3 regions of the Dechloromonas aromatica RCB genome follow, and region 2 is predicted to be linked to each of the others. Evidence: riboswitches for the same ligand, from Rfam matches in the RefSeq annotation. Region 2 holds a riboswitch; each other region holds the start of a gene.
The links. Region 2 has a riboswitch for cobalamin ahead of DARO_RS20530 (TonB-dependent receptor). Riboswitches for the same ligand answer to the same signal wherever they lie in the genome.
Positions count from the first base shown of each region.

Region 1: linked by a shared signal. The riboswitch ahead of DARO_RS08685 (TonB-dependent receptor domain-containing protein) and the one ahead of DARO_RS20530 (TonB-dependent receptor) in region 2 are both predicted to bind cobalamin.
Region 3: linked by a shared signal. The riboswitch ahead of bluB (5,6-dimethylbenzimidazole synthase) and the one ahead of DARO_RS20530 (TonB-dependent receptor) in region 2 are both predicted to bind cobalamin.

Region 1 covers NC_007298.1:1,812,853-1,816,034, forward strand. Annotated here, with positions in the region: gene DARO_RS08685 (TonB-dependent receptor domain-containing protein) at 1-1,233, opposite strand, end outside; cobalamin riboswitch at 1,367-1,637, opposite strand; gene cobJ (precorrin-3B C(17)-methyltransferase) at 1,711-2,691, opposite strand; gene DARO_RS08695 (cobalamin biosynthesis protein) at 2,688-3,083, opposite strand; gene DARO_RS08700 (cobalamin biosynthesis central domain-containing protein) at 3,080-3,182, opposite strand, start outside.
Region 2 covers NC_007298.1:4,324,477-4,327,658, forward strand. Annotated here, with positions in the region: gene DARO_RS20510 (sulfite exporter TauE/SafE family protein) at 1-114, opposite strand, end outside; gene DARO_RS20515 (EVE domain-containing protein) at 111-572, opposite strand; RNA gene ssrS (6S RNA) at 627-807, opposite strand; gene DARO_RS20520 (cell division protein ZapA) at 837-1,172, opposite strand; gene DARO_RS20525 (hypothetical protein) at 1,174-1,371, opposite strand; cobalamin riboswitch at 1,487-1,692, shown strand; gene DARO_RS20530 (TonB-dependent receptor) at 1,797-3,182, shown strand, end outside.
Region 3 covers NC_007298.1:153,555-156,736, reverse strand. Annotated here, with positions in the region: gene DARO_RS00770 (DUF6976 family protein) at 1-878, shown strand, start outside; cobalamin riboswitch at 954-1,149, shown strand; gene bluB (5,6-dimethylbenzimidazole synthase) at 1,191-1,937, shown strand; gene cbiB (adenosylcobinamide-phosphate synthase CbiB) at 1,934-2,848, shown strand; gene cobD (threonine-phosphate decarboxylase CobD) at 2,841-3,182, shown strand, end outside.

The sequences.
Region 1 (3,182 bases), 2.0 Mb from region 2:
TTTGATCTCCATGAACAGCCCGCTAGCCGTTTCGGTGATTCTGTCCTCGCGCACGGTATTGGTCCGCTGGCGATTTTCCGTGTTGTAGAGCCCAACGCTGGCGATACGGTCCTGGCGCAGCTGAATCCCCGCCATCAGTTCGCTGTCCTTGCACTGCGGGCCGAGGAACCAGCTATGGCGCAGCTCGCCGCCCCAGACGAGGCGCTCGTCGGCTTGTTCGTGCTGATCGCCGGCCAGACCGCTGATATAACCGGAGGGTGCCGAGAACAGATTGAGGCCGTAGTCGATGACGTATAAATTGGCTCGCGTGGCACCTTTTTCATCGGTTGTAGCCCATTCGCCGGACAGACTGTAACGGTGAGTCTGACCACCGTCGTTTTTGACCAACGTGCCGTAGCGGCCGATTTCACCGCTGCTGATGGCGCGCTCCGGCACGTGCTCGGAGGCCGTCCACTCGGCCTTGTAGAGCATGGCTGTGAGGGCAAAACCGTTGGCCGCTGTGCCGGATGAAAGGCGGAATACCGCATTCTGCTTGCTCAGGTTTTCCGGTTGCTCCCAGGGGCCATTGTTGCCGGCCAGCTCGACGCCGGCGAGCAGGCTGAAACCGTTGAGTTCGCTGCTGCCGGCCGCGAGTAGCCGACGGTAATTGTGCTGGCCCAGGCCAAGTTCCACAAAGGGGGCATTCAGCTTGCGCTGGTAATCGATGCGGGCGCTGCCGCTGGTGGCGAAGTCGCCATCCTCGGCACCATAGACGCCTTTTTTGTATTTGACCGTGCTGACCAGTTCGGGAATCAGGAAATTGAGGTCCATGTAGCCTTGGCCGTGGGCATGGCTGACCATGTTGACCGGCATCCCCATGACCAGTGTCGAGAAGTCGCTGCCATGGTCGAGGTTGAAGCCGCGCAGGAAATACTGGTTGGCCTTGCCATCACCGGAATGCTGGGTGACCACCATGCCCGGTACAACTTCCATGACCTCGGCCGGGCGGAGCAAGGGCCGGTTGGCCAGTTGCCTGGCCGTGACCGTTCCCTCGCTGGCCGCTTCGGCGATACCGATCAAGTCCTTGCTGCCGCTGCTGACGGTGACTTCCTGCAGCGTCGGCAGGCCGGCGGCAATGGCCGGCAAGGCATAAGCCGACAGCAGGGCCAGTGCCAGGGAAGAGAGTCGCCTGACTGGATGGACTGGGGTGCCTGGCTCACTCGCTGGCTGGAGACTGAATCCTGTTTTTGACATCTGAGTCGAACTCCCATGTTCTACCGTCAGCTTGCGGATGACGACAAGGCATGGCGCAGGGCCATGCTTCAACTGCCGCCATCAGCTTCCCCGCAGACGGTCTATTGCATATCGTCGCCACACCGTAGAGCGCAGCGACACCAAGCAACAGGCCGGTCTCCGGGCTGGCAAGTCTTGAAGTGTCGCCTTCCCGGCCCGACCGCGCACGTCCTATGGACGCCACGTGACGAACCAGTGGCTGGTGACCCCATGCCGGGGCACCTTGACACTTCCGCACTCGCTTACCGTTGCGGGGGCAGCCGGGGCATTGTGGTCACTCGTTTTATCGAGTCGCCACGCACCTCGTTCCCGTTTCACCTTTGGCCGTTGAATCAGCCAAAGACACCTGTTGCTGTTTGTCCGGCAAAACGACCGATCTCTGCTGCGCCGGACGGCAGCCATTAATTCAAAGCGGTGCGATTTCTGCACCGGCTGGCGTCATGCCTCGATCTCGTTCGCTTCGCCTTCCGCAGGGACTTCGCTAGCCAGCACGGCAGCGATGTAGTCCTCCGGCAGGCGGTGCTCGATGGCCAGTTCGGCGGCACTCTTGCCGCTCGCCTGAATGCTCGCCATCCAGCCGTTGAGGCCGGTGGACAGCGAGCGGCCAGCCTGTTCGCCGTCGTGGGTATTGCGTTCGCCAGCCTCGACGGCGTACTTGTTCGCATAGCCGCGCGGCGTCACCATCAGGCCATGTTTGATGAAGGTGTTGGAATTGCCGATCAGTACGGTCGACAGCATGCCGATGTCAGCCTCGCCCATCTTTTCCAGCGTCGTGAATTCGATGCGCTGCTTCGGCCGGTAGGCAGATTTGACGATGGCGACTGGGGTTTTCGGATCGCGGTGGCGCAGGAATAGGCGTTGCGCTTCGACGATCTGCTGGGTGCGGCGACCGCTTTTCGGGTTGTACAGCGCAACGACGAAATCGGCATAGGCCACCGCATCGAGCCGGCGGGCGATGGTCGGCCATGGTGTCAGCAGGTCGGACAGGGAAATGGCGCAGAAATCGTGGGTCAGCGGGGCGCCGACCAGCGCGGCGCAGGTGTTCAGCGCCGAAGCGCCGGGGATGATCTCGACTTCAATGTCCGAATCCGGCGTCCACCCGGCCTGGAACAGTACTTCGAAGGTCGGCCCGGCCATGCCGTAAACGCCGGCGTCGCCCGATGAAATCAGGGCCACCTTCTTGCCCTGGCGGGCCCGGTCGAGTGACTCGATGGCCCGGTCGAGTTCCTCGGTCATCGATTTCTTGATGACTTCCTTGCCGACCACGAGATCGGCCACCAAGCGGATATAGGTAACGTAGCCGATGATCGTGTCGGCTTCGGCGATGGCGGCGCGAGCACGAGCGGTCAGGTGGTCGTTGCTGCCCGGGCCGAGGCCGACCAACATGATTTTCCCGGTTTTCGTCTGAGTTTCATTCATTCTGGAATCCTTGCAATGGAGACAGTCGCGTTACGCCCATCCGGGCCGCGCAACTTGTGTTTTTCGATGATCAAATGGGTCTGGTCGGCACGGGCAGCGAGTAGGGCTGCCGCCTCCGAAACCGAAGGGGTGCCGGTATATTTGCGGACCGTTTCCGAGGGGGTGGGGACCTCGACCGCCGCCAGCGCTGCCGCCGGATGGAAATCAATCATCCATCCGTGTTGGGCGGCCACTTCAAGCAGCCCGACCTCATCGGCCTTCAGGTCAATCGACGCGACGCCCGCTACATCGGCTGGCGTGGCATTGGCCGCCGCCAGCGCTTCGCCAATCGCCTGCGCGATGGTGCTCGCTGGCGTGTTCCGGTCGCAACCGAGACCGAGGGTGATTTTCATACGGCTTGCGCCGGGCGATAGACCACCCGTTTGCCGGCCAGGCGGGCAGCCAGCGCATTTGGCATCTCACGATCGCTGATCCACAGCACGGCGGCAAAA
Region 2 (3,182 bases):
GAACAGCATGTACATGAAGGGCACCAGCGTCAGGCCGCCGCCAACGCCGAACAGGCCGGCGACAAAACCGCCGAAGATGCCGAGCAGGGGGTAGGTCAACCACCAGAGAGTCATTTCAGGTCCATCAGTTGTTGAGTGATGAAAGCCCATTCTTCGGCGCTGACCGGCGTGATCGAAAGCCGGTTGCCGCGGGCAAGGAGGCGCATGTTAGCAAGTTCGGCATAGGTGCGCAGTTCGGTCAGCGGCACATAGCGCGTTTTCTCCCCGAAGCGCACGTCGCGGAGTAGCCAGCGTGGATTCTCCAGTGTTGATTTGGGGTCGAAATAGGGGCTGGCCGGCTCAAACTGGGTGGCATCCGGATAAGGCTCCGAACAAACCTCGCAAATACCGGCGACACCCGGTTCGGCGCAACCGGAATGGTAGAAGAAGGCCAAATCACCGATCTGCATCGCATCACGCATGAAATTGCGCGCCTGATAGTTGCGGACACCGAACCACGGAACCGTCCCGTTCCTCGCCAGGTCATCGATCGAAACCTCGTCAGGCTCCGACTTCATCAGCCAGTATTGCATCGCTTGCACCCAAAAATGGAAACGGGTGGCAGATTGCTCTGCCACCCGTTGGATTTGGTCCCCGCGAGTGCCGTCAGGCCGGCATCCTGAACCTGGGTTCAGAGTGGCTGCTTTCCCCCCGTATCAGGCACACTCGATAAAGAGCGCGCACAACAACGGTTTCAATGGTCCGCAACCGATGCCAATTAGCATTGGTTCAAGGAATATATGGCCTTAACAAACACCGCAGGGAACACTTGGCGGGCTACGCCCACACCGATCAGATCAGAGATCCAGTCGTTGCTGAGGCGCCAGCACGGCATCCAGCCGCGCTCCCATGTCACCGATTCTACGCTTCGTTTCGGAAGTATCAACCGCTTCCGCAAACTCTTTTTGCGCGCCCTCTCCACCCCCTGAAAGGTGCTCGTGGGCGATGTTGAGCGCAGCCATGACGGCAACGCGTTCGGCGATGGTGTTCTTGGTGCGCTGGGCGATGTCGCGCATCTTGCCGTCGACCAGATCGACGGCTGCGAGCAGGGCGTCGCGCTCTTCCGGTCCGCAGGCAACGCGATATTCGCGACCCATGATTTTCACGTCGAGGAAATTCGGCTCCAGACTCATCTCAGGCATCCTCGGGGATCTTGTCCATCAGACCTACCAGGCGCTCACGGGCGGCGCTCATGGTCTGACGCAGATGCAGCCGCTCGGCCTCGGCCGCGACCATCTGGTTTCTCAAAACTTCGTTTTCGGCGCGCAACTGGTGAACCAGGGCAACGACCTGTTCGATCTTGGTTTCGAGTGTTTCGAGTTCGACATTCATGGCGCGAACTATAGAGGGAAAAATGCCGCCCGGTCAAGGACTAAGCCTTTATTCTCAAAGTGGTTTATAGCAACTTGCCGGCACTTTGCTGATGCACTGCAGCAACGATGTATGTAGAATGCGCGCCGTGTCAGGTGCTGCGTACGGATTCTCCAAGCGCAGTTAAACGGGAAAGCGGTGCGTCTCCAACGAGACCATGCCGCTGCTGCCCCCGCAACGGTAAGCAAGTGCGGGCGTATCACACAGCCACTGGGAAATACCTGGGAAGGCGATACGTCAAAACTTGCGAGCCCGGATACCGGCCTGAGACAAAAAGTGGAAGTGCCACGGGGTAGTGGCGCCGGTTCCTGTGACTCGCTCCCTCCCCCGCACGTCCTTTTCGAAGCATTCCGGCATGCGGGGACGCCTGTCCGGAGGGGAGAACCATGAAAATCCACCTGCGACCCATCACGCTGGGCCTGATCACCGCTTTCAGCCAGCCTTTGTCGGCCTTTGCCCAGCAAGCGCTGGAGCCCGTCGTCGTCACCGCCACTCGCGGTCCCTTGCTGCTGGAACATGCCACGGGAGAAACCGTCGTCATCGGCCGCCAGGAAATCGAGGCGCGGCAAACCGATCGCCTGACCGACATCGTCAACAACACCGCCGGTGTTTTCGTATCCACCGGCAAAGGCCCGCTGCAAACCACACCGGGCTTCGCACTGCGCGGTATCCCGAGCGACCGTCGTGCCCTCGTCCTGCTCGACGGCATCCCGATGACCGATGGCTACGCCGGCAGCGTGCTGCTCGGCGGCATCCCGACCGAATCGATCCAGCAGACGGAAATCCTGTTCGGACCGATGTCCTCGCTGTACGGTGGCAATGCGATGGGCGGCGTGGTCAATTTCGTCACCCGCATGCCGACCCGCACCGAATTCGGCTTCAATGTCGGCTACGGTGATGCCTTCGAGACGGGCAAGGCACCGGCCGATGTCCAGAAAGCCTACCTCCATGCCGGCACCCGCCTGGAAAATGGCCTGGCGATCCGCTTCACCGGCAACTGGGCGCAAACCAACGGATATCGCAGCGAATGGGTTACTGGCAGTCGACCAACGGGCTCCAGAGGCGCTATTCCGACCAGCACGGAGCTCGGCGCCGGCACCTATTTGCTTGGCCAAAAGGGCGACAACACCTGGCAGGAACACGGCGCCTCGCTGAAGCTGGAACAGCGCGTCAGCACCGACACCTCCTGGCGTGCTGGCTGGCTGCTGCAGGACTACCACTATGGTTACGCCGCCCCGGAATCCTTCGTGCGTAGCAATGCCACCGGCGCCCCAATCTACAACGTTTCCTTCGCCGGTGGCGACAGCAACTACACCCGCCAGCTGTTCCATGCCGGCTTCGACACCAAGCTGGGGATCGGCCAATTGAACGTGCTGGCCAGCCATACTGCCGTGACGACCAATTCGTACATCATAGCAACGACCGGCAGCACAGCCTTTGGCGGCCCAGGCCGGATCAGCGACAGCCCATCGGAATCGACAGCATTCGACACCTACTGGAATGCCTCGCTCGGCGCCCATGACCTGACCGTCGGCTACGCCTACCGCCAGGACTCGGCCGACGCCAAGGATTACACCCTGAGCAACTGGGGCAATCCTGAATCCAAGACCGCGCTGTACTCGACTGCCTCCGGCAAGATGTACCTGCATGGCGCCTACCTTCAGGACAACTGGCAGCTTGCGCCAAGCCTGACCGTGCAGGGCGGCCTGCGCTACGACCACTGGCTCAACGCCAACGGCCAGAGCAGCGACCCGACGGGCAGCTACAGCTAC
Region 3 (3,182 bases), 330 kb from region 2:
GACACTGGATCGGCGGCACCATCCCCTACTTCATTGGCAGCGAAGGTGGCATCACCACCAAGGATCGCGTTTACGTCCAGCTGATCGAATGCTTTGCCCAGCCACCCCGCCTGTCTTTGCGCGCCACAGATGAGCTACCAGCGATCTGCCACGAGGCGCCCGACAACGGCTACACTTTGCTGATCATCCCGGCCTTCAGCGAGGCCCACCGCCTGTTTGCGGAAAATGCGCCAAACTACGAAGAGATGTACATGAAGCCGCTGGTCGGCTGGATTGCCGGCGTCCATCTGGCCGAACTCGGCACCCGCAAGCCCTTGGTCGTGCTGGGCGAAACCCTGGAGTTTTCCGACGACAAGGCGGCAGTCATCGATGTCGCCCTGCCGGACCATCGCTATGCTCAGGTCGAGATCGTGAATCCGTTCCGGGCGGCGCCCACGCCGATCCTCCGCTTCCCGACGTCAGGATTTTCGGCCGGCGCCTGCGAAATCGACGGCCAAGCCCGGAATTTTGCCGAATACCTGGTCAGCCATCAGCTCGATAGCCGTCTGCCGCTGGTGGCCGACTACTGCGGCGCCCTGATCAACGTCAGCATCCGCAACATCGATCTTGAAAACGGGCAGGTGGACTTCTACGCACCGGTGTTTGCCGGCACCGAATACCGGATGGCCAGCCCACTGACCGACTACGTCCAGACCTTTGCCGCCGCCCTACCCGGCGGCCTTGGCCAACCGGAATTTGCCTGCAACTGCGTGCTCAATTTCCTGTACTCGGAACTGGAGGGCAAGCAGGCCGGTGCGATCGGCGGCCCGATGACGTTTGGCGAAATTGGCTATCAACTGCTCAACCAGACCATGGCGCTTCTGACGATAGGCGAATGAACGGCAGCGGCACTTTCATTGGGAAAGCAGCTCGCTTCTCCATGACTTGCCTGCCAGCCTAGGGTCGCTTAGCATCCGGCCTTTATGTCTCTCGGTGCCCGGCCGATTTATCGGCGGGAGAATCGGGAAGGCGGTGCAAATCCGCCGCGTGCCCAACGCTGTAAGGAGGACGGGCGATGCGAAAAGCCACTGGTCAGGGAAAACCCGGCCGGGAAGGCGCATCGGCCGGGTGAATCCGAGTCAGAAGACCGGCCGGGAGACGAAACCGGGCTGCATGGACAAGCAGTCATCGTTTTTCCACAAGGGGAATTCATGGAAAACCAGATTGACCATTCGTTTTCGGACGCCGAGCGCGCCGCCATCTATCGCACCATTTTCAATCGCCGCGACGTGCGCGGCCAGTTCCTGCCGGATCCGGTGCCGGACGAGGTGCTCAGCCGCGTACTGATGGCCGCCCACCATGCGCCATCGGTCGGTTTCATGCAACCGTGGAACTTTCTGCTCGTCCGCTCGCCCGAGGTCAAGCAGCGGGTCCGCGACATCTTCGCCAAGGCGCATGCGGAAGCCGCGATGATGTTCCCGGAGGGCAAGCGGGAAACCTACAACCAGCTCAAGCTCGAAGGCATCGTCGAATCGCCGATTAACCTGTGCATCACCTGCGACCGCGAACGGACCGGCCCGGTCGTCGTCGGCCGCACCCATATCAAGACGATGGACCTCTACTCCAGCGTCTGCGCCGTGCAAAACCTGTGGCTGGCCGCCCGCGCCGAAGGACTGGGCGTCGGCTGGGTCAGCATTTTCAACCAGCCGGAACTGCAGGCAGCGCTTGGTATCCCGAGCGAGATCGTGCCCATTGCCTACCTGTGCATCGGTTACGTCAGCCATTTCCACGACAAGCCGGAACTGGAAAAGACCGGCTGGCTGCCCCGCCTGCCGATTGCCGATCTGCTCTACTACGACCAGTGGGGCCAGGCCGATGTCGCCCGGAATGAGTCGCTGACCAACACGCTCGCCACCATGCAGGACGATATCCAGCAACGGGGCATCTTCCCGAAATGATGATGCCCGAGGGTGCCCTTGCCATGCCGGCCGCCGCCCTGGTCGCCGTGCTGCTCGACCGCCTGCTCGGCGAAGTGCGCCGTTTCCATCCGCTCGTTGGCTTTGGCAATCTGGCAGCCGCTATCGAAAAGCGCCTGAACAACCACCGTCTTGCCTCCGGCCTGTTTGCCTGGGCGCTGGCTGTCCTGCCGTTTGTCGGACTGGCCTGGCTGGTACGCCCCGTCACTCCCTTGACCGTCGACGTCGTTCTCCTCTACTTCGCACTCGGCGCCCAGAGCCTGTGCGAACACGCTGAAGCCATCGCCAAACCCTTGCGGGAAGGGCATCTTGACGAGGCACGGCAGCGCGTCAGCTGGATTGTTTCTCGCGAGACATCGACGCTGGATGAATCCGGCATCGCCAAGGCCGGCGTCGAGTCGATACTGGAAAATGGCAACGATGCCATCTTCGGCACGCTGTTCTGGTTTGCCCTGCTCGGCGGCCCCGGCGCCCTGCTCTTCCGGCTGGCCAATACGCTGGATGCAATGTGGGGCTACCGCACCGAGCGCTTCAACCTGTTCGGCCGTTTTGCCGCCCGTTTTGACGACGCCTTGAACTGGGTTCCGGCCCGCCTGACGGCCCTGACTTATGCCTTGCTCGGCCAGACCCGCAACGCCCTGGCCTGCTGGCGAACCCAGGCGCCGGGTTGGGACAGTCCGAATGCCGGGCCGGTAATGTCGGCCGGGGCCGGCAGCCTTGGCGTGCAACTCGGCGGGGCGGCGATCTATCACGGGCAAGTGGAAAGCCGCCCACCACTCGGTTCCGGTCCGCCCCCAGCGGCCGCCGACCTTGGCCGGGCGATCTCCCTGATCAGGCACAGCCTGTGGTTATGGTTGGCCGTACTTTTTGCGATTGGACTCCTGCATGCTTGAACACGGCGGCCGCCTGCGTGAAGCCGCGGCACACTACAACATCCCGCTGGAAAACTGGCTCGACTTGTCCACCGGCATCAATCCTGAGGCGTGGCCCGTCCCGGCGCTACCGCCGAGCGTCTGGCACCGCCTGCCGGAAAATCATGATGGACTGGAAGCTGCTGCCGCCGCCTATTACGGCAACGCCAACCTGCTGCCCGTCGCCGGCTCGCAAGCCGCCATCCAGTGGCTGCCGACCCTGCTGCCCCGCGGCGTCGTCGCCTGCATTTCACCGATCTACGCCGAGCATCCGCAAGCCTGGCAGCACGCCGGCCACAAGATTCGTTTCCTGCAA